Regions from separate parts of the Delftia sp. ASV31 genome, predicted to be linked through region 2. Evidence: riboswitches for the same ligand, from Rfam matches in the RefSeq annotation. Region 2 holds a riboswitch; the other holds the start of a gene.

Region 1 (11,205 bases), on a different contig from region 2:
CCAAGGCTGGATCGACTATAGGGGAAATATCCGCCTACATGGCGCATTCCCGATCAGGAGTCAGCGGATTTCAACGCGCCGTCGTATCGCTGCTGGCCGCCACGATGGGGATATAGAACTCGCCGCCGGCGCGGTTGAATTCCTCGGCCTTGGCCTGCATTCCGGCGGCAATGCCTTCCTGCTCGGCCACGCCCTTGGCAGCGGCGAATTCGCGCACTTCCTGGGTGATCTTCATGGAGCAGAACTTGGGGCCGCACATGGAGCAGAAGTGCGCCACCTTGGCGCTGTCCTTGGGCAGGGTTTCGTCGTGGTAGGCCTGGGCGGTGTCGGGGTCCAGGCCCAGGTTGAACTGGTCCTGCCAGCGGAAGTCGAAGCGCGCCTGGCTCAGCGCGTCGTCGCGGGCGCGGGCGCCGGGGTGGCCCTTGGCGACGTCGGCGGCGTGGGCGGCGATCTTGTACGCGATGATGCCCTGCTTGACGTCGTCGCGGTCGGGCAGGCCCAGGTGCTCCTTGGGCGTGACGTAGCACAGCATGGCGGTGCCGAACCAGCCGATCATGGCCGCGCCGATGGCGCTGGCGATGTGGTCGTAGCCGGGGGCGATGTCGATGGTCAGCGGGCCCAGGGTGTAGAACGGCGCCTCGTGGCAGTGCTTGAGCTGCTCGGTCATGTTGGCCTGGATCATGTGCATGGGCACGTGGCCGGGGCCTTCGATCATGGTCTGCACGTCGTGTTTCCAGGCCAGTTGGGTCAGCTCGCCCAGGGTCTGCAGCTCGGCGAACTGGGCTTCGTCATTGGCATCCGAGGCGCTGCCGGGGCGCAGTCCGTCGCCCAGCGAGAAGCTGACGTCGTACTGCTTCATGATGTCGCAGATGTCCTCGAAGTGCTCGTACAGGAAGCTCTCGCGGTGGTGGGCCATGCACCACTTGGCCATGATGGAGCCGCCGCGCGAGACGATGCCTGTGCGTCGCTGGGCCGTGAGGTGGATGTAGGCCAGGCGCACGCCGGCGTGGATGGTGAAGTAGTCCACGCCCTGCTCGGCCTGCTCGATCAGGGTGTCGCGGAAGATGGGCCAGGTCAGGTCCTCGGCGATGCCGCCCACTTTTTCCAGCGCCTGGTAGATGGGCACGGTGCCGATGGGCACGGGCGAGTTGCGGATGATCCAGTCGCGCGTGGTGTGGATGTTCTTGCCGGTGGACAGGTCCATCACGTTGTCCGCGCCCCAACGGATGGCCCAGACCAGCTTCTCGACCTCTTCCTCGATGCTGGAGGTGACGGCCGAGTTGCCGATGTTGGCGTTGATCTTGACCTTGAAGTTGCGCCCGATGGCCATGGGCTCGATCTCGGGGTGGTTGATGTTGGCCGGGATGATGGCGCGGCCGCGCGCCACTTCGTCGCGCACGAATTCGGGCGTGATGATCTTGGGGATGGCGGCGCCCAGGCCGTTGCCGGCCAGGCGCGCCTCGCGCGCGGCGTCCTGCTGGTACTCGGCCATCCATTCGCGGCGGCCGTTCTCGCGCAGGGCCACGTATTCCATCTCGGGCGTGATGATGCCCTTGCGCGCGTAGTGCATCTGGGTGACGTTTCCGCCGCTCTTGGCGCGGCGCGGCTGGCGCTGCAGGGATGCGGCCTCGGCCCGCAGGCGGGCCACGCGCTCATCTTCCTCGCCGCGCTTGCCGCCGTCGTCCAGGGCCTGGCGCAGGCGGCCGGCGTAGTACTCGCTGTCGCCGCGCGACTCGATCCAGGCATTGCGCACGCCAGGCAGGCCGCTGCGCACGTCGATGGCCACGGCCGGATCGGTGTAGGGGCCCGAGGTGTCATAGACGCTGACCTGCTCGCCATTGGTCAGCTGGATATCGCGCACGGGCACGTTGAGGCCGCTGTGCAGGCTGCCTTGCAGATAGCTCTTGGTGGAGGCCGGGAACGGCTTGCGCGACTGCGCCAGCAGGTCGGAAAAACGCTGTGCGTCTGGAGCTTCGCCGGCTGCGGGGGTGAAGATGGAATCGGGAGCGTTCATGTCGGGTTCCTTGCGTTCAAAGCGTCGATCAACAACGCTCCGGGAACCGGACACTCCTTGGGCTGTGCCAAAGGCCGCGCACCGGGCTATGCCAGTGTGGGCCTGCCAGGGCCGTATGGCCTTGGCCCCTGGTTGCCACGCACGCCAAGGCGCACGAGCAGCCTTGGTTGGCAAGGGTCGATGCGCATCGGATGGTGGCCTGCCTGGCCGTTGCGGCCCTGCGTGTATCCGCCGTGGCGGATTTCCATCCTCTGACTTCGGCCCCGCTTCAGGGTCCCGCTCTTCTTCCGCCGGTATCAACCGGATCAAGTTCGTCGGGTTCGCCGCCTGGCCCATGCAGCGCATGGACCGGTTGGCATCTCAGTGCATCAGCACACCCCGGAGCAGAGCGCAGTATAGGGGATGGCAAGGCGCCCTTGCCCTGCGGGTTTGCCCAGGGGCCTGAAAGCCCTGCTCAGTCGAAGCCGCGCATCTGTGCCCATTCGGCCACCGGTGCGCGCGTGGCGCGCCAGCCGTTGATGGGGGCATCCTTGTCCTCGTAGCCCAGCGCAATGCCGAAGGCCACGTGGTAGCCCTCGGGCAGCGCCAGCGCCTGGGTCACGGCATCGTTGTAGCGGCGCCAGAAGCCCTGGGCGCAGGTGGCCAGGCCATTGGCGCAGGCCAGCAGCATGAAGGACTGCAGGTAGATGCCCAGGTCCACCCATTGCGGCAGGCCCATGCGCTCGTCCACGGCCACGATCAGGCCCACGGGCGCGCCGAAGAACTGGCCGTTGCGCGCCAGCTGCTCCAGCCGCGCGGGCTTGTCATCGCGCGGAATGCCCAGCGACTGGTACAGCTCCTCGCCATTGGCAAAGCGCCGGCTGCGGTAGGGCTCCCAGAGATTGGGCGGGTAGGACAGGCCGGGCTGGGCGTCCTGGGGCTCGGCTTCGGCAACGGCGGTGAGCAGCTGCTGCAGCGGCTCGCCCGTCAGCGCCAGCACGCGCCAGGGCTGCAGGTTGCCGCCCGAGGCCGCTTGTGCCGACTGTTCCATCAGGGAGCGCACCAGCGCCGCATCGGGCGACTGGGGCAGGAAGGCGCGCACGGAGCGGCGCGCATGCAAGGCCTGTTCAACGTTCATGCTGGTCGGAGTCTCCGGTCTTCTTGGGGGATCTTGGGGGATCTTTGGTGATCTTGTGCAGGCCTACTTGCCCATGATCTGGTCGATCTTGTCCTTCTGGAAGGCCTGCGGGCGCTCTGACTCGCAGGGCACGCAGTCGCCCACCTTGCTGCCGGCCGAGAGCTTGGCAATCGCCTCCCACAGCAGCGCGATCTGCTGCTCGTGCGCGGCCGCGCCATCGCTCAGGCCGCGCATGGCCTGGGCCACGGGGTCCATTTCCTGGGTGATGCCGTAGGCCGTGAACGGCTGGGGCGCGGCAGCCGACGGGACCTTGATGGCCTCGGACTTGGCAGATGCCAGGTCGTGCTCGGTCACATCGGCGCTGTGGCCGTTCTTGCTGGCGATGATGCGCGCCGGAATGCCCACGGCCGTGGCGCCTGCGGGCACGGGCTTGATGACCACGGCATTGCTGCCGATCTTGGCGCCGTCGCCCACCTCGAAGCCGCCCAGCACCTTGGCGCCCGCGCTGACCACCACATCGCGGCCCAGCGTGGGATGGCGCTTGGCGCCCTTGTACAGCGAGGTGCCGCCCAGGGTCACGCCGTGGTAGATGGTGCAGCCGTCGCCGACCACGGCCGTCTCGCCGATGACGACGCCCATGCCGTGGTCGATGAAGACGCGCTCGCCGATGACGGCGCCCGGGTGGATCTCGATGCCCGTGAGCCAGCGGCCGATGTGCGAGATGAAGCGCCCCAGCCACTTGAGGCCATGGTTCCAGCACCAGTGCGCCGGGCGTTGCAGCCAGATCGCATGCAGACCCGGATAACAGGTGATGACCTCCCAGGTGCTGCGTGCCGCAGGGTCGCGGTCGAGGATGCACTGGATATCGGAGCGCAGGCGGTCAAGCATCTAGGGGCTGGTTATTGTTGACAAGACCGCTCAGTCTAGCGTTTCGGTGGGGTGCTCTGCAGCATGGCCTTCGCAACACCGCGCAGGATGTGGATTTCCTCGGCGGTCAGTTGCGAGCGGTTGAAAAGCTGGTTGAGGCGCGGCATCAGCTTCTTGGGCGCGGCCGGATCGAGAAAGCCGATATGCGCCAGCGCCTGCTCCCAGTGGCCCAGCATGCCGGCCACCTGGGCCGCGTCGGCGCGCTGCGGCGCAGGCGTGTGCTCCACCACGGGAAAGCCGCCCAGCGCCTGGCGCCACTCATAGGCCACCACCTGGATGGCTGCCCCCAGGTTCAGCGAGCCGAACTGCGGATTGGACGGAATCGACAGCGCCACATCGCTGCGGTAGACATCGTCGTTGCTCATGCCGAAGCGCTCGCAGCCGAACAGGAAGGCCACGCCGGACTGGTTGCAGCGCGGCGCGGGAGCCGGTGCGGACACGGATGCATCGGTGGGCGGTGCCGCTTCATCGGCCGCATCGGGCACATCGGGCGCAGCCAGCACATCCAGCGCCCCGCTGAGCAGCAGCTCGAAATGCTGGCGCGGCGTGCGCGTGGGCGGGCCGAAGTCGCGCGGCGTCATGGCCGTGGCGCACAGGTGGCTGATGCCGTCCAGCGCCTCCTCCAGCGTCTCGACCACGCGCGCATTGCCCAGCACGTCCAGCGCGCCGCTGGCCCGCTGGATGGTCTCTTCCTTGCGCAGCACGTTGGGCCAGCGCGGGCGCACCAGCACCAGGTCGTCAAAGCCCATGGTCTTCAGGGCGCGGGCGGCGGCGCCCACATTGCCGGCGTGGCTGGTTTCTATCAGTACGAATCGGGTTTTCATGGCGTCGCTGGCCTGCCGGCGCCGGCAGAGCCCCCAAGACGGGACAGGTTGCGCAGCACAAAACGGACAAGGCGGGTAAAATTGCGCGCTATTGTCGCCGCCCCGCATCGCCGGACGCGGCTTTTTCCGTTCTTACCCGCGTCAAACAGCCTGCTTTTGCCAGAGAGGACCGTCCTCTCCTTGCACAGCCGCTGCTCCGCCAACGCCTCACAATCTATGTCGACCAACCTGCATCCCATGCTCAACGTGGCCATCAAGGCCGCACGCGCCGCCGGCGCCATCATCAACCGCGCGGCTCTTGACGTGGAATCCGTGCGTGTCGCACAAAAGCAGGTCAACGACTTTGTGACCGAGGTGGACAAGGCGGCCGAGCAGGCCATCATCGAAACCTTGCTGGGCGCCTACCCGGGCCACGGCATCCTGGCCGAGGAATCGGGCAACGAGTTCGGCGCCAAGAACTCCGACTACGTCTGGATCATCGATCCGCTGGACGGCACCACCAACTTCATCCACGGCTTCCCCGTGTACTGCGTGAGCATTGCCCTGTCCTTCAAGGGCAAGGTGGAGCACGCCGTGGTGTACGACCCCTCGCGCAACGACCTGTTCACGGCCACGCGCGGCCGCGGCGCCTACCTGAATGACCGCCGCATCCGCGTGTCCAAGCGCATCCAGCTCAAGGACAGCCTGATCTCCACCGGCTTCCCCTTCCGCCGTGGCGACAACTTCAAGCAGTACATGAACATGCTGGGCGACGTGATGCAGGAAACCGCAGGCGTGCGCCGCCCCGGCGCCGCCGCGCTGGACCTGGCCTACGTGGCAGCCGGCTTTGCCGATGGCTTCTTTGAAAGCGGCCTGCAGATCTGGGACGTGGCCGCCGGCAGCCTGCTGGTGACCGAGGCCGGCGGCCTGGTCGGCAACTTCACGGGCGAGGCGGATTTCCTGGAGCAGAAGGAATGTCTGGCGGGCAATCCGCGCATCTATGGCGCCCTGGTCGGCATCGTTGGCAAGTACAGCAAGTTTGCTTCTGCTGGCGAGAAGGCTGGTGTGCGGCAGGCTTTGGCGGATTCTGGTGAGGCGGCTCCGGCTGCTGAGGCTGAGGCTGCTGAATCTGAGCAGCAGCCTGAGGCCTGATTTCGGCTTCTCCTGTCTCTCTTTAAAACAGCTCCTTCAAGGGGCTGTTTTTCGTTGGGCGTGGGTTCGGTGCGCTTTTTGCCCCTGCCGGGGGGTTGCTTTTCGGGGCCGGGTCTCGGCCCGGCGGCCGACTGCCCTTTCTTGATTCGCCAAGAAAGGTCAGATCAAAGAAGGCGACCCGAATATCCACGTCCCTTCGCTTCGCTGCGGGCAACCTGCGCCGGGCCGCCTGCGGGGTTCGCCGTGAAACTCGTTGCGCGCTGCGCGCTTCACTCAAACATCACGGCGAGTCAGTTGACGAGGCAGTCCTGTCCTTCGGCAGGACTGCAACCCCGCAGGCGGCCCGACGCAGGCGTGGGCATACGGGAGGGGTGAGGGCCACGGCCATGGCCTCACGGCCTGGCCTGTGGCGCAGACTCTTTTACTTGACCCGCGCGTTGATCACGGCCTCGGCCACGTTGCGCGGTGCTTCGGCGTAGTGCTTGAACTCCATGGAGTAGGTGGCACGGCCTTGCGTTTGCGAGCGCAGGGAGGTGGCGTAGCCGAACATTTCGGACAGGGGCACTTCGGCCTTGATGGACTTGCCGCCGCCGGCCATGTCGTCCATGCCCTGCACCATGCCGCGCCGCGAGGACAGGTCGCCCATGACGGTGCCGGCGTAGTCTTCGGGCGTCTCGACTTCCACGGCCATCATGGGTTCCAGGATGACGGGGCTGGCCTTCCTGGCCGCTTCCTTGAAGCCGAAGATGGCCGCCATCTTGAAGGCCATTTCGTTGGAGTCCACGTCGTGGTACGAGCCGAAGGTCAGCGTGACCTTGACGTCCACCACGGGGTAGCCGGCCAGCACGCCGCTGGTCAATGCCTCTACCACGCCCTTTTCCACCGCAGGGATGTACTCGCGCGGCACCACGCCGCCCTTGATGGCGTCCACAAACTCGAAGCCCTTGCCGGGTTCCTGCGGCTCGACCGTGAAGACCACGTGGCCGTACTGGCCCTTGCCGCCGGACTGGCGCACGAACTTGCCGTCCACATCGGTGACTTTCTTGCGGATGGTCTCGCGGTAGGCCACCTGGGGCTTGCCCACGTTGGCTTCCACGTTGAACTCGCGCTTCATGCGGTCCACGATGATTTCCAGGTGCAGCTCGCCCATGCCGGCAATGATGGTCTGGCCCGATTCCTCATCGGTGCGCACGCGGAACGACGGGTCTTCGGCCGCCAGGCGCGACAAGGCGATGCCCATCTTTTCCTGGTCGGCCTTGGACTTGGGCTCCACCGCCTGGGCGATCACGGGTTCGGGGAAGACCATCTTCTCCAGCACGATGGGTGCGGACGGGTCGCACAGGGTCTCGCCCGTGGTCACGTCCTTCAGGCCCACGCAGGCGGCAATGTCGCCGGCGTGGATTTCATCGACCTCCAGGCGTTCATTGGCATGCATCTGCACGATGCGGCCAATGCGCTCCTTCTTGTCCTTGACGGAGTTGAGCACGCTGTCGCCCTTGTTGAGCACGCCCGAGTACACGCGCACAAAGGTGAGCTGGCCCACGAAGGGGTCGGTCATCAGCTTGAAGGCCAGGGCAGAGAACTTCTCGCTGTCATCGGCATGGCGCACGATGATGGAGCCGTCTTCGGCATGGCCCTCCACGGGCGGCACTTCCAGCGGGGAAGGCATGAGCTCGACCACGGCGTCCAGCAGACGCTGCACACCCTTGTTCTTGAAGGCCGAGCCGCACAGCATGGGCTGGATCTCGCCCGCAATGGTGCGCAGGCGCAGGCCGCGCAGGATGTCGGCCTCTGGCAGGTCGCCCTCTTCCAGGTAGCGGTTCATCAGGTCTTCGCTGGCCTCGGCAGCCGCTTCCACCATGGACTCGCGCCACTTCCTGGCGTCTGCCACCATGGCGGCGGGAATGTCCTGGTACTCGAACTTCATGCCCTGCGTGGCCTCGTCCCAGATGATGGCCTTCATCTTGAGCAGGTCCACCACGCCGGTGAACTGCTGCTCTGCGCCAATGGGCAGCACGATGGGCACGGGGTTGGCCTTGAGGCGGTCGATCATCATCTGCCGCACGCGCAGAAAATCCGCGCCCGTGCGGTCCATCTTGTTGACGAAGGCCAGGCGCGGCACCTTGTACTTGTTGGCCTGGCGCCAGACCGTCTCGGACTGCGGCTGCACGCCGCCCACGGCGTCATAGACCATCACGGCGCCGTCGAGCACGCGCATGGAGCGCTCCACCTCGATGGTGAAGTCCACGTGGCCCGGGGTGTCGATGATGTTGATGCGGTGCTGGTCAAAGCGGCCGTCCATGCCCTTCCAGAAGCAGGTGGTGGCCGCCGAGGTGATGGTGATGCCGCGCTCCTGCTCCTGCTCCATCCAGTCCATGATGGCGGCGCCTTCGTGGACCTCGCCCAGCTTGTGGCTCACCCCGGTGTAGAACAGGATGCGCTCGGTCGTGGTGGTCTTGCCGGCATCGATGTGCGCGGAGATACCAATGTTGCGATAGCGTTCTATGGGGGTATGGCGGGCCATGAAAGGACTCCTGGGTGCTGCGAAAGCGTAAGTGCGTGATCTGCCGGTTCGAAGGGTCGGATTCTCGCGGGGGTTGAATGAGGGTTGATGACAATTGGAATGTACGAAGACAATCGTACTATCTTCCGCAACTTCTTGCAGAACGATTCATGTTTTCACCACGCCATGCCCCTGTCTGCCAGATAACTGCCCGCGCCACGCCGCATCAGCGACGTGCGGCATTGCTTCCATGGCACAGTGGCGCCCCATCGATTGGATGACCCATGCTTGCCAACCACCCCGACCGCGAACAGATACGCCTGGAAAACCTGCTCAACGCCCTGGGCAACCCCCTGCGCCTGGCCGTGGTGCGCGCGCTGGCCGCAGGCCATGAGCGCGCCTGCGGCTCGCTGCTTCAGGGCCAGTCCAAATCCACCATGACCCACCACTGGCGCGTGCTGCGCGACAGCGGCGTGATCTGGCAGCGCCCCGACGGCCGGGAAAACCTGCTCTCCCTGCGCCGCGAAGACCTGGACGCGCGCTTTCCCGGCCTGCTGGACGCACTGCTGCAGGCCCTGGCCGAAGACCCGCTCACCGAACAGGTCACGGCGACCCACCTCAAACCCTGCCCCTGAAGCCCGACCCCTGCAACGCAGGCGGCAGCCCTGCGCCCTTGCGCCCTACCCCTTCACGGCAAGCGCCGCAGCAACGCCCTCATCCGCAAACCGCTTGGCCGCCTTGAGCAGATAGCTCACGGCATAGAGGATGGGGTCATCGGCCTCGTCGCCATTCAGATGGTCCACCACCTCGATGGCATAGCCCAGGTCCACCGCCGTGTCGTGCAGCAGGCCCAGCAGTTCCTTGTCCTGCGGCTCCAGCGACTGCGCCTGATCAGCCTTGGCGTAGTAGATGCGCAGCAGGTCGCGGCACACGCAGTTGATTGCCGTGACCTTGTGGCTGGCGTGCAGCTCCAGCACTTCGAGGGCAGCGCCCAGGTGCAGGACGGCGTCGATGGCCAGGTCGTCGAGGTTGGGTTGGGGGATGGAGGTCGGGTGCTCCATCGAAGGGGGCTTTGCGTGAGTCATGGCACGCAATTCTTGGTTCGAGGGGTGGTCTGGGCTACGTTTTCTTTAACTCATGGCGTGTTGCGTGGCGTGCCCGCTGCTCTGGCGGCCCGCAGACTGACTCCGCGGACACCGCGTTTTTCCTCGGGCGTTAGCCAACCTTGCCGACATTGAGCGGTCGCCCATGGGGAAGGTGGAGCGGGGGCAGTCCAAAGATAGGCGGAGTTTGTCTACCGGACCAAGGGCAGTCCATTTTGAGCTTTCTCGAACTGACCCTGCTCATTTCCAGCGCCCAGTCAGCTCCAGCCGGTGCGTGGTTCCTCTGATGAACGTGGCGCAGGCATCAAGCAGTTCGTCTGTAGGCCAGCGCGCCGGTCCTTTCAGGCTGCATTCCCAGATAGTCAAAGCTCTCCACCCCAGCAGATTCAATGAGTCATTGGCGCGGTGATCTCTGGCCCGGTTTGCTTCTATCTTGGCCTGCCAGAACTCCGGTCTTGTTGCAGGCAGTCTGAACATCGGGCAGTTATGCCCATGCCAGAAACAACCGTGCACGAAGACGACGACACGATGGCTGGCAAACACCAGGTCCGGGCGACCCGGAAGGTTGCGATCCTGCAGGCGGTAGCGCAAGCCCCTGGCGTGCAGTCCCCGCCGCACCACCATTTCGGGCTTGGTGTCTTTGCCCCGGATGCGGCTCATATTAAGTCGCCGCTGCTCGGCCGTCAGGACGTCAGCCACCGGCGACTCCGGCCGCAGCGTCTGCAACGATGCTCCTCAGGCTGACGCGCAGCTCGTCGCTGCTCATTCCCGGTCGGAGTGTCACCGCGCCGAACCTGAACTTCTCGCGATAGGCCGGATGAAACAATCGCCCGGGTACAGCTGTTTCCTTGAAGTCGTGGCCAAGGAACGGTACGTGGGGGGTCAGGAGGTAGGCTGCGGTCACGATGCCTGCCGGTACACCCCCGGACGTCTCCCGTACAAGCGCATCTCTGTAGGTGTGGATCGAGTTCAGGGCGTCATTCAGGCCGTCATCGATGCGGTACTTGGCATCCAGCACGATGACATGGCTCCCCGACGCGGTGAAGGTCCCGGCCATAACGACATCCGGAACCATGGTGCGGCTGAAGCTTCCGTGGCCGTCGGGCTCAACCCAGTACTCGCGGTACTGGCGTTGAAAGCACAGCATTCTGCCGGACCCGATGGACACTGATACAGAGCCTGCAGCAAGGGTGACTCCGCCAGCCGCATCAGTGAGAAACAGCGTTGTCATATCCAGGTCATCGGATCTGTATTCCTGAACTGCCGCTCTGAGCAGCCTGAGGAAGCACCAGAGTTCGTAGAGCTCGTATGTCCGGGCCAGGGGCATCTGCAGAAAATCACCGAACACAGCAGCCAGCCCGAGGTTCATGTCCTGCCAGAGCCGGTAGAAGCGCTGATACACAGGATCATTGCGGAACAGCGAGGTCATCTGCAATGTCGCAGATCCTTCCCCGACTTCGCCCATGAAGCCTGCGTGCGCGCATCGCGCTAGTCGTCGTGCAATGTGACGCGTACGCACTGCCCAGTGGCCGGCGGTTCCACGGCTTTCTGCGTCAGCATTCCGGTCTGTCCGGGCCAGCGCATCT
Region 2 (11,205 bases):
GCTGGACCTGGCGCGCTACCTGGCGCTGGCAGGCATGGTGTTCGTCAACTTCAAGCAGGCCATGCATCCTGCGCTGCAGGAGCCTGGCTGGCTGCTGTCGTTCTTCCATTTCCTGGAGGGCAAGGCCTCGGCCACCTTCGTGGTGCTGGCAGGCCTGGGCCTGGTGCTGGCCACGCGCTCGCTGGAGCCGGCCACGGCGCGCCTCTGGACGCTGCGCCGCGCGCTGTTCCTGCTGGTGGCCGGTGGCATGAACCTGCTGATCTTTCCGGCCGACATCATTCACTACTACGCGGTGTATTTCGTGTTGGCCATCGCCTGGCTGCAGGCCGGCGCACGGGCGCTGCTGGCCGGCATGGCGGCCGTGGCCTTGCTGTCCGCCTGGGCCTTGCTGCAGCTGGACTACAGCCAGGGCTGGGACTGGGCGAGCCTGTCCTACCAGGGCCTGTGGGAGCCGGCCGGCTTTGCGCGCAACCTGCTGTTCAACGGCTTCCATCCGGTGCTGCCCTGGTTTGCGTTCTTCCTCTGCGGCATGCTGCTGGCACGCCTGCCGCTGGCCGAGCCGCGCGTGCAATGGGGTCTGGTGGCTTGCGGTGTTGCGATGGTGGGCTTGGCCTGCGCCGTCTCGGCAATTGCGGCACAGAGTGAATGGGCTGCCTGGCTGGCCACCGGCCCCATGCCGCCCGGCCCGGCCTACCTGCTGATGGGCCTGGGCTGCGCCAGCATTGCCATAGGCGCCTGCCTGCGGCTGGCCGACCGCTGGCCCGCTGGCCCGTGGCGCGGCCTGCTGCCGGCCGGGCGCATGACGCTGACCCTGTACCTGGCACACATCCTCATCGGCATGGGCCTGCTGGAAGCCATGGGCGCGCTGGACGGATCACGCAGCCTGCGCGAAGTGGCCGTGGCCGCCGCGCTGTACGTGATCATCGCCAGCCTGGCCGCCTGGGCCTGGAGCAAGAAGGTGGCGCAGGGGCCCGTGGAGTGGGTGATGCGGCGGCTGACGGCACTGGATTGATCCACAGTCTGGAAATTGCGCTCGAATGAAGTCATCGTTTTGATGGCCGCAATGCCTTGTTTGTCTACACTTGCCTCCATTCAAAAATGGGGGAGATTCAATGGCTGAGGCGGTTTGCAAGAAATGGCTCAGGGCTGTGATCGGGCTGCAATGCCTGCTGATCCTGGCCTTTGTCTTTCGGGGGTGGCTGTTGCCCGACCCATTGGGCCCCAGGCTTCCCTCAATCCAAGGCAATACAGTGTGGATTCAAAGCCATGGCGCTTTGCATCAGTTTGATCGGCAGGGCACACGCCTGCAGCGTCTGGAGTTGGCGCAATTGGGTTTGACCCCATCGGTCAGCAGCCTTCAGTTCATTGGAGAGAAGACGCTTTGGGCGCATGACCAGGGACGTGTGCATCGCTGCGATCTGGCAATGCAGCGCTGCGTGGCGCTGGATCTGCCCGATTTGTCCACACGCGGTGGCTATCGCTGGATGCGGGTAACGGCCGATGAAGCGCAGATTGTGGTCTCCGACGCATCCAATCACCGCGTTCTCGTTTACCAGCGCGACGCCGCTTCCAGTGCAGCGCAAGCCTATGTGCTGCTCAAGACCTACAGCGAAGGCCTGCGCTTTCCGAATCAGACGCTGCAGGTAGGCGAGCGCATGTGGGTGGCCAATACCAACCGCCATCAGATTGCGCAAATCGATACGGCACAGAGCACCCAGGCCGCGCCTGCCGTATTTCCCGTGGAATATGCGGGCCTGCGTTCCGGGCGCCGCTTCCCGTTCGCCATGCAGCTGGATGGCCAGCAGCGTCTATGGGTGCTGGTCGCAGACTCGGGCATGCGAGGAGCAGATCTGCTGTTGATGGATTCCCAGTTGAGGCCTGAACGGGTGCTGCCGCTTTCGCCCGACCAGGACCCGAACGCCATCGCCATGGTGGGTCAGGAGTTCTTGCTGCCGGACATGACCCAATTCATCGTCCATCGCGTGGATCTGGACGGCCGCGTGCTGGAGCCTTTCGGGGATGCTCCATTCCGCGGCGAGCTGGCGTCTGCCCGCTCGTCCTATGAATGGGGCAGGCGGTTGCCTTCGTTCCTGCTGGGCAGCATCGGGGTATTGATGGCTCTGGGACTATGGCTTGCCTGGAAGGCGGGGGAATTGCGCCAATTGGGCGGCAAACGCTGGCAGGAAGTGGGCGACACCGAAGCCTCCAGCGCGGCAGTGGCTCCCTCACCGTCCCAGCACGCCGCGCAGGCTTCTCAAGCCTCGGAAGGAAAACCGCTGGTCACTTCGGTCACGGCGCTTGCGGGCAGCACCGTGAAGCGCAGGCGTGCGCTTGCCATGGTTGGCGTTCTGCATTGCCTGGTCGCTGGCGGGATGGTCTATTGGTTCTTGCCGCTTTTGCACCAGCGCGACTGCGGTCCGGACAAATCGTGCGATCCAACGGGCATGCTCGGTGTCCTGCTGGTGCTTTTGGCCGTGTTGCCGCTGTGTCTGTATGCATGGCTCTGGCGCAAGCTCAAGCAGCTGGAGACCATGCGCATAGCCACGGACGGGCATCGGATCGCGGTACGCATGGCACGCAGGACCCGCAAATTCGATGCCAGTCGCGTCACCTGCACGCGCCAGCATCTGTGGATGGGCCTTCGCGCCATTCCCCTGCGACTCAATGGCAGTCCCCTGTTCGACGAGGCCGCGTTCAGGCGCGAGATCCTGGCGCGGTTGCCGCAGCTGCAGGTGCGCGATGGCGCCTGGGACTTCGCCGTGGCACGCCACTTCTGGTCCAACAGCGGTGTGCTGGGCAAGGCCTTGGTGCTGCTGTACGTCGCGACCTTGCTGGGTTTTGTGGTTCGCCTGCTGGCCTGACGGGGTTGGCGACCCTGCTGTAAGATAGCCCTCCGCTCCGGGGTGCACGCCAGTGCTGAGATCCACACCCGAGAACTTGAACCGGGTCATTCCGGCGGAAGAAGAGCTTGCACCCCTGCGTGGCCGCCCATGCGCCACGGGCGGGGGAGCCTTCGGAGCATCACGTCCCAGCTCTCGAAGGAATTCCATGGACAAGGCCCGGCCCCAGGCGGCTTCTCTGGTCGCAGACCTGCTTGCATTCATCGCCATGGACGGCTGCACCGACGAGCAGTTCGATGCACTGGCCCTGCGGCTGTTTGCCTACCAATACGAATCGAATGCGCCGTTTCGCAGCTTCTGCCAGCGGCGCGGTGCCACGCTGCGCAATGTGAAGACCTGGAGCGACATTCCAGCCGTGCCCATTGACGCGTTCAAGGCCATGGAGCTGCGCAGCGAGCCGGCCTCGCCCGCGGAGCGCGTGTTCATGACCAGCGGCACCACGGGCCAGGCCAAGGGACTGTCCGCGCGCGGGCGCCACTTCCATCCCGCGCTCGATGTCTACGATGCGTCGATGACGCGCAACTTCGCGCAGCGCTTCATGGCCGGGCACGAGCGCCTGCCCATGGGCATCCTCTTTCCCGACGAGCAGGCCATGCCCAACTCTTCGCTGGCCCACTACCTGGCGCTGGCCAAGACGGAATTCGGCACTCCTGACAGCCGCTACTTTCTGACGCCCGACGGCCTGGACATGCCCGGCCTGTGCGCCGTGCTGGAGGAGTCCGAGCGCAGCGGCCGCCCCTATGCGCTGCTGGGCGCCAGCTTCAGCCTGGTGCATGTGATGGATGCGCTGCGCGAGCAGGGCCGCAGCTTTTGCCTGCCGCCGGGCAGCCGCATCCTGGACACGGGCGGCTACAAGGGCCAGTCGCGCGAGCTGCCGCTGGAGGATTTCTACGCCGACCTGTCCCGGCTGCTGGGCGTGCCGCGCAGCCACTGCATCAACATGTACGGCATGACCGAGTTGAGCACGCAGTTCTATGACGACGGCAATGCCACGCTGCCCTCGGTCAAGTCGGGGCCGCACTGGATACGCTCGCGCCTGGTCGAGCCCGTCACCGGCCGCAGCGTGGCGCCCGGCGAGCGCGGCATTCTCGTGCACTGCGACCTGGCCAACTACAACGCGGTCACCACCATCCTCACCGAGGACGTGGGCCTGTGGGCCGGCCATGGCGAGAACAGCGGTTTCCTGTTGCTGGGGCGTGCCGAGGGCGCAGCGGCCAAGGGCTGCTCGCTGGCGGTCGATGAATTCGTGAAGGCCGCTGCTGCATGAACATCGAGCGGATCACGGCCGGCTACCTGCCCGAACTGCCTGGTTTGCGCGAGGACGAGGTGCAGTGGCATGTGCTGCCCTTCGAACGCGGCGGCGTGCGGCTGGAAGTCTCCGTGCCCCTGCTGACCGGCCCGCAGATGCATGCGCTGGCAGCCCATGTGCGCCGTGCCGCCGACCGCCACCTCAGGGCCATGCCCGTGGCCGAGATCATCGACGCCATCGACCGCGCCATTGCCCGCCTGCTGGACCGCAGCGATCCCTATCGGCGGCAGGCCGAGACCTGGCTGCCCGTGGTCAGCGGCTATGACGCCGACATGGTGCGCCTGGGGCTGACGGGCTTCTTCAAGACCTTTCGCGCCGCGCAGCTGCGGCGCTTCGTGGCCGAGGACTTTGCCAACCCGGCCGTGCTCGACGGCTTCCAGCCCGCACCCAAGGGCGGCGCGGTGCGTGCCTTCGGGCCGGATCTGCTGATGCACAGCTGGGCGGGCAATGTGCCTGCGCTGTCCCTGTGGAGCCTGGTCTGCGGCCTGCTGGTCAAGGCGCCCGCCATTGGCAAGCTGGCCAGCGCCGAGCCGCTGTTCGCGGGCTGGTTCGCACGGCTGCTGGCCGAGGTGCACCCGCCGCTGGCCGATTGCCTGGCCGTGGTGTGGTGGAGCGGTGCGGGGGGTGTGGATGGGGCGGATGGCGGTGGAGCCGCCGCGCTCCACGCCGAGGCCGACACCGTGCTCGCCTACGGCGGCAACCAGACGCTGCAGGCACTGCGCCAGCGCCTGCCCGTGACCACGCGCTTTCTGCCGCACGGCCACAAGCTGGGCTTCGGCATGGTGGGCGCTGCCGCGCTGGACACGCTCAAGGCGCCCGCCGTGGCGCGGCTTGCGGCCTGGGACGTGATGCGCTACGACCAGCAGGGCTGCTACTCGCCCCATGTCTTCTACGTGGAGCGCGGCGCCCCCGTCTCTGCGTGTGCCTTTGCCGACTATCTGGCGGCCGAGCTGGCCAACCTGCAGCGGCGCTTTGCGCGCCGGCCGTTGGAGCTGGAGGAGGGCGCCGCCGTGGCCCGCTGGCAGCAGTCCGTGGAATGGTCGGGCGACGCGCAGCAACTGCTGGGCCCGGTGGATGCGCCCTGGAGCGTGGCGTACAGCGACAGCTTGCAGCCGCTGGCGCCCACGGCCCTGTACCGCACGATTGCCGTGGTGGGCGTGGACCGCCTGGATGACGCCGTGCCCGTGGTGGCCGCGCAGCGCGAATACCTGCAGACGGCCGGCATTGCCGCCTCGCCCGAGCAGCTGTACCGGCTGGCCGGTCTGCTGGGCGCGGCCGGCGTCACGCGCATCAGCGCCATCGGCTCCATGAGCATGCCCGAGGCCGGCTGGCACCATGACGGCCGCTTCAACCTGCTGGACCTGGTGCGCATGACCGAGATCGAGCAATCTGCCGAGGCGGCGGCGCAGCCGTTCGCCCCGTATGCGGATTGACATCCATGCACACCGGCACGACGGGCATGACAGGCGGGACTGACGGCATGGCGTTCCTCGATATCGAACAGGTGGTGTTCACCTACCCGGGCCGCTCGCCGGTGGTGGACGGCGTGGACTGGCGCGTGCAGGCCGGTGAGATCCACTGCCTGCTGGGCCGCAGCGGCTGCGGCAAGACCACCTTGCTCAAGCTGGCGGCGGGGCTGCTCAGGCCGCAGTCGGGCCGCATCCTGCTGCGCGGCGCCGAGCTGGCCGAGCCCGGTCCGCAACTGGGCTTCATGTTCCAGGCGCCCACGCTGCTGGAGTGGCATACGGCGCTGGGCAATGTGCTGCTGCCCGTGTCGCTGCAAAGGCGCCCCGCGCCGCAGGACGAGCAGCGCGCCCTGGCGCTGCTGGAGCAGCTGGGCCTGGCCAGCCACGCGCAACGCCATCCGCGCCATCTCTCGGGCGGGCAGCAAAGCCGCGTGGCGCTGGCACGGGCGCTGGTGCTCGATCCGCCCCTGCTGCTGCTGGACGAGTCCTTTGCCGCGCTGGACGCCATCACGCGCGCCGAGCTGCAGGACGACCTGCTGCGCACCTGCCGCGAGCGCGGCACCACGGTGCTCTTCGTCACCCACGACATCAACGAGGCCGTCTACCTGGGCGACCGCATCGCCCTCATGCACGGCGGGCGCATCGTGGCCGATATGGCGGTCGATCTGCCCGCGCCGCGCACCCAGGCCATGCGCCACGGGCCGGCGTTCAACGAGCACTGCGCCCGCGTGCGCGCAGCCATGGACAGGACGGCGGCATGACGGTGTCCTTGTTCCATGCCCGCCTGCTGGCCGCCGCGCTGGCGCTGGTCCTGCTGGGCCTGTGGGAACTGCTGGTGCGGCAATGGGGCCTGTCCGCCCTGGTGCTGCCGGCGCCCTCGGCCATTGCGGCATCGCTGTGGACGGGGCTGGCCACGGGCTATTTCTGGCCGCACATCCGGGCGACGCTCCAGGCCCTGCTGCTGGGGCTGGCTGTCGGCAGCGCGATCGGCCTGCTGGCGGGCATGGCCCTGGCTGAATCCGAGCTGCTCGAGCGTGTGCTCAAGCCCTATGTGGTGGTCAGCCAGGTCGTGCCCAAGCTGGCGCTGGCGCCGCTGTTCGTGCTGTGGTTCGGCTTCGGCATGCTGCCCACGGTGCTGATCACCGCGCTGATCTGCTTTTTCCCTCTGATGGAAAACACCCTGACCGGCCTGCGCCAGGTCGATGCCCAGCGGCTGCAGCTGTTTCGCATGCTGGGCGCCACGCGGCTGCAGACGCTGCTGCGCCTGAAGCTGCCCACGGGTCTGCCCGCCATTCTTGCGGGCCTGCGCGTGGCCGTGGTGCTGGCCCTGGTCGGCGCCGTGGTGGCCGAATTCATGGGCGCCAGCCGCGGCCTGGGCGCCGTGGTCATTGCCGCCCAGGGAATGATGGACACCACCCTCATGTTTGCGGCCCTGGTGCTGATCGCCGCCATGGGCCTGCTGCTGTACCAGGCCTGCCTGGTGCTGGAGCGCCGGCTGCTGCGCTCGCGCGCCGCCTGACCATCCTGAACACTTCCGAAACCTTTTCCCCAAGCGCCATGCACACTCCGCAATCCCCCTTCCTCACCCGCCGCAGCCTGCTGGGCGCCTCTGCCGGTTTTGCCGGCCTGGCGCTGGCCGGCAATTGCCTGGCCGCTCCTGTGCAAGGCAAGATCCGCCTGGCGGGCTGGAGCAAGCCCATCAGCGAGATCACCAACATCCTGGCCGAGCCCGACAAGGGCTTCTTCAAGGCCCAGGGCGTGGAGCTGGCCTACCTGCCCGGCGCGGGCGGCGGCGACGCCATCCGCAACATGCTCAGCGGCCAGGCCGATGTGGCCTTCACCGACCCCGGCTCCTTCTTCATGGCGCTGGACAAGGGCCAGAAGCTGGTCGCCATCTACGACATCTACCCGCAGAACGTGTTCAACGTGGTCTCGCTCAAGTCGGCGGGCATCCGCAAGCCGGCGGACCTCAAGGGCAAGAAGATCGGCGTCTACAGCCTGTCCAGCGGCACGCGCCAGAACCTGCTGGTGATGCTGCACCAGGCCGGCCTCAAGGAGTCGGACGTGACCATCGTCGTCACCGGCCTGCTCAACTTCGCGCCGCTGATGCAGGGCCAGGTCGATGCCACGGCCGCCACCGATACCGGCCTGGCCGTAGGCCTGCGCAAAGGCATTGGCGAGGTCGATGTGATGCAGGTGCGCGACCACCTCAACATCTCCAGCGACATGTTCGTGGTGCGCGAGGACACGCTGCGCGACAAGAAGGACCTGTTGCGCGCCTTCCTCAAGGGCTACCGCGACAGCGCCGCCTGGATGATGGCCAACCCCGAGGAAGCCGCCACGCTGGCCGGCAAGCACGCCATCGACGGCACCCAGCGCGATATCAACCTGGACGTGATCCGCCTGCGCAATGCGTCTTCGCAGCCGCTGCAGGCCGGCAAGCCGCTGGGCAGCTTCGACCTGGCCGCCCTGCAAAAGGGCGCCGACGCCTACCGCGCGCTGGGCATGGTGCAAAGGCAGATCAAGGTGTCCGACGTGGTGGACACCAGCCTGCTGCCAGGGGCCTGAGATGGCACAGCCGTCTTCCCTGGGCCTGCAAGGCAAAGTGGTGCTGGTCACCGGCGCCGGCCGCGGCATAGGCGCGGCCATTGCCACCGCCTTTGCGCGCGAGGGCGCCACCGTGGTGGTCAACCACCTGTCCAACGACGAAGCCGCCGCCCGCACCGTGGCGGCCTGCCAGGCAGCGGGCAAGCAGGCCGGAGGCGATGCCTGGGCCATCAAGGCCGATGTGGGCTCGCAGCCCGCCGTCCAGGCCATGACCGAGGCCATTGCGCGCGAGGCGGGCGCCATCGACATCGTGGTCAACAACGCCTTCAAACCCTACGCCTTCGACCCCGAGCGCCGCCGCCGCTTCGACGACCTGCAATGGAGCGACTACCAGGCCCAGTACGACGGTGCCGTGGGCGCGGCCTTCAACGTCTGCCGCGCCGTGCTGCCGCAGATGCGCCAGCGTGCGCGGGGCAGCATCGTCAACATCGCCAGCAACCTGGTGGAGCACCCCGTCGTGCCCTACCACGACTACACCACGGCCAAGGCCTCGCTGGTGGCCTTCAGCCGCAACCTGGCCAGCGAGCTGGGGCCCGTGGGCATACGCGTCAACTGCGTGGCGCCTGGCCTGGTCTATCCCACGCAGGGCACGCAGGACACGCGCGAGTCCTTCCGAGAATCTCTGATGGCCGCCACGCCGCTGCGCCGCCTGGCAAGCCCCGAAGACGTGGCGGGGCCGGTGCTGTTCCTGGCCTCGGAACTGAGCGGCTTCATGACGGGGCAGGTACTGTTCGTCGATGGCGGCCTGGTGATGCGCTGAGCCTGTTCTAGAACTGCTCCCACTCCTCCGCCATCTCGGCTGCCGTGGCGCGGCGGGGTGCCGTGGTCCTGGCAGGCAGCGCCACAGGCGCGCTGGAGGCCGCCGCCGCTGCCGCACGCAGGTGCTTGGTACGGGGCGCGGCGGGGGCCAGCGCTGGAGACGGCCTGGCGGTCTGTGCGCGCGCCGGCACGGCCGCTGCCACCGGCGTGGACTTGGACAGGGCGGCCTGCGGGCGGGTCGTGTTCTCATCCAGGCGGAACACGCTGACCAGTTGCACCAGCTGCGCCGCCTGCTTGTTCAGGCTGTCGGCGGCAGCGGCAGACTCTTCCACCAGGGAGGCGTTTTGCTGCGTCACCTGGTCGAGCTGCTGCACGGCGTCGCTGACCTGGGTCACGCCCTGGGACTGCTCCTGCGTGGCGGCACCGATGTCGGAGATCAGTTCGGCCACGCGGTGCGTCTGGGTGACGATGTCGTTCATGGTGCTGCCGGCCTCGGCCACCTGGCGGGAGCCGGCGGCGACCTTGCCCACGCTCTCGCTGATCAGGCCCTTGATTTCCTTGGCCGCGTTGGCGCAGCGCTGGGCCAGGGAGCGCACCTCCGAGGCGACCACCGCAAAGCCCTTGCCCTGTTCCCCGGCACGCGCGGCCTCCACGGCGGCGTTGAGCGCGAGGATGTTGGTCTGGAACGCAATGGCGTCGATCACGCCGATGATTTCCTCGATCTTGCGCGAGCTGTGCGTGATGTCCTCCATGGTGCTGACCACGCCATGCACCACCTCGCCGCCGTGCACGGCTGTGGCGCTGGCCGACTGGGCCAGGCCCGAGGCACTGCGCACCGTGTCCACGTTCTGCTGAATGGTGGCGGTCATCTGCTCCATGGAGGCGGCCGTCTCCTCCAGGTTGGCGGCCTGCTCCTCCGTGCGAGCGCTCAGGTCGGCATTGCCGGAGGCGATCTGGCTGGCGCCCGTGGCAATCGATTCGCTGCTGTGGCGCACCTGGCTGACGATGTCTGCCAGGCTGGCGCGCATGGAGTTCAGCGCCGCCAGCAGGCTGGTGGTGTCACCGGGCCGCAGCGCCACGGCCACCGCCAGGTTGCCTCTGGCGACTTCCTGCGTGATCTGCGCCGCGTAGGCGGGCTCCCCGCCCAGCAGGCCCGTGATGCGCCGCGTGATGGCCCAGCCCACCAGCGCGCCTATGGCCAGTGCGGCCAGCGCCAGGGACAGCATCAGCCGCCCGGCAGCCAGGGATTTGTCCTCGGAGGCCTGCGCCGTTTCCGTGGCGCGCACCTGCTGGTGAGCCAGGATGTCATTGATGGAGTTGAAGAACGCGTCCTGGCGTTTGCGGAACTCCCCGCTTTCGCCAAGCATGGCCGAGACGGCCTGCAGGTCGTGGCGCGTGGCCGCCTCCATGAATTGGTCGAGCAGCGGCAGATAGGCAATGCGCGCGTTCTTCATGTTGTCGTACAGCGCAACGCCCTGCGGTGTGCTCAGGCCTTCGCGGAATTTCTCCATCAACTGGCTGATCTTCTGGCGCTGTGCATCCAGCGCGGCCTTGGCCAGCTTCTTTTCCCCGGCGTCCTCCATCAACGCCATGCTGCGCACGCCGCGAAAGATGAACTCCACCGAGCCCTTGATCTCCACCAGCCGGAGCAGGCTGGTGATCCGCTTGTCGGCCAGGTAGGCCACATCATCGGAGGCCTGTACCAGCTGGGCGCGGCCATACAGCGCAATCGACAGCGCGATGGCAATCAGAATCGAAAATCCCAGACCCAACATGGAGCCCGTCTTCATGTTTTTCAGGTATTTCATGCGTATTCCTTTCTGTATTCAATATGGCTGCGTGCCACACAATCGGGCCGCATCGCATAAAAATCCGGATCACGCCAATCGATGATGGCGCACCCAGACAGACGGCGGTATTCCATAATGTCCGGAGAAATCTCTGGAAAATGACGAGAGCGAGGAATAACCAAGCTGCGAGGAAATCTGTCCTATGCTCTGGTCGGTGGTCAGCAGCGATTCGGCCGCAAGATGGATACGGCTTTGCCTTATATATTCACCGATACTGCACGACCGGCTGTTGCGAAAGGAAACCTCCAAAGTGCGCCGGCTGACGCGGCAATGGTCGGCAATGGTCTGGATCGGTAGTTTCTTGTCCAGGTTTT

The links. A riboswitch is a leader RNA that binds a small molecule or an ion and turns the genes downstream of it on or off. The one in region 2 is predicted to bind thiamine pyrophosphate.
Region 1: it holds a riboswitch for thiamine pyrophosphate, as region 2 does, so the genes downstream of both, thiC (phosphomethylpyrimidine synthase ThiC) here and JHD82_RS15620 (hypothetical protein) in region 2, are expected to answer to the same signal.

Annotation. Positions count from the first base shown of each region.
Region 1 is NZ_JAELTK010000017.1:63,634-74,838, forward strand. It holds gene thiC (phosphomethylpyrimidine synthase ThiC) at 71-2,014, opposite strand; TPP riboswitch at 2,280-2,405, opposite strand; gene JHD82_RS08780 (nitroreductase) at 2,469-3,131, opposite strand; gene cysE (serine O-acetyltransferase) at 3,195-4,019, opposite strand; gene JHD82_RS08790 (RNA methyltransferase) at 4,055-4,882, opposite strand; gene JHD82_RS08795 (inositol monophosphatase family protein) at 5,099-6,013, shown strand; gene fusA (elongation factor G) at 6,435-8,537, opposite strand; gene JHD82_RS08805 (helix-turn-helix transcriptional regulator) at 8,801-9,151, shown strand; gene JHD82_RS08810 (hypothetical protein) at 9,197-9,601, opposite strand; gene JHD82_RS08815 (very short patch repair endonuclease) at 9,860-10,318, opposite strand; gene JHD82_RS08820 (DUF2357 domain-containing protein) at 10,311-11,205, opposite strand, start outside.
Region 2 is NZ_JAELTK010000040.1:279-11,483, forward strand. It holds gene JHD82_RS15610 (DUF418 domain-containing protein) at 1-1,012, shown strand, start outside; gene JHD82_RS15615 (YncE family protein) at 1,113-2,861, shown strand; TPP riboswitch at 2,890-2,981, shown strand; gene JHD82_RS15620 (hypothetical protein) at 3,049-4,167, shown strand; gene JHD82_RS15625 (acyl-CoA reductase) at 4,164-5,642, shown strand; gene JHD82_RS15630 (ABC transporter ATP-binding protein) at 5,648-6,436, shown strand; gene JHD82_RS15635 (ABC transporter permease) at 6,433-7,194, shown strand; gene JHD82_RS15640 (ABC transporter substrate-binding protein) at 7,233-8,243, shown strand; gene JHD82_RS15645 (SDR family oxidoreductase) at 8,245-9,042, shown strand; gene JHD82_RS15650 (methyl-accepting chemotaxis protein) at 9,050-10,849, opposite strand; gene JHD82_RS15655 (helix-turn-helix domain-containing protein) at 10,919-11,205, opposite strand, start outside.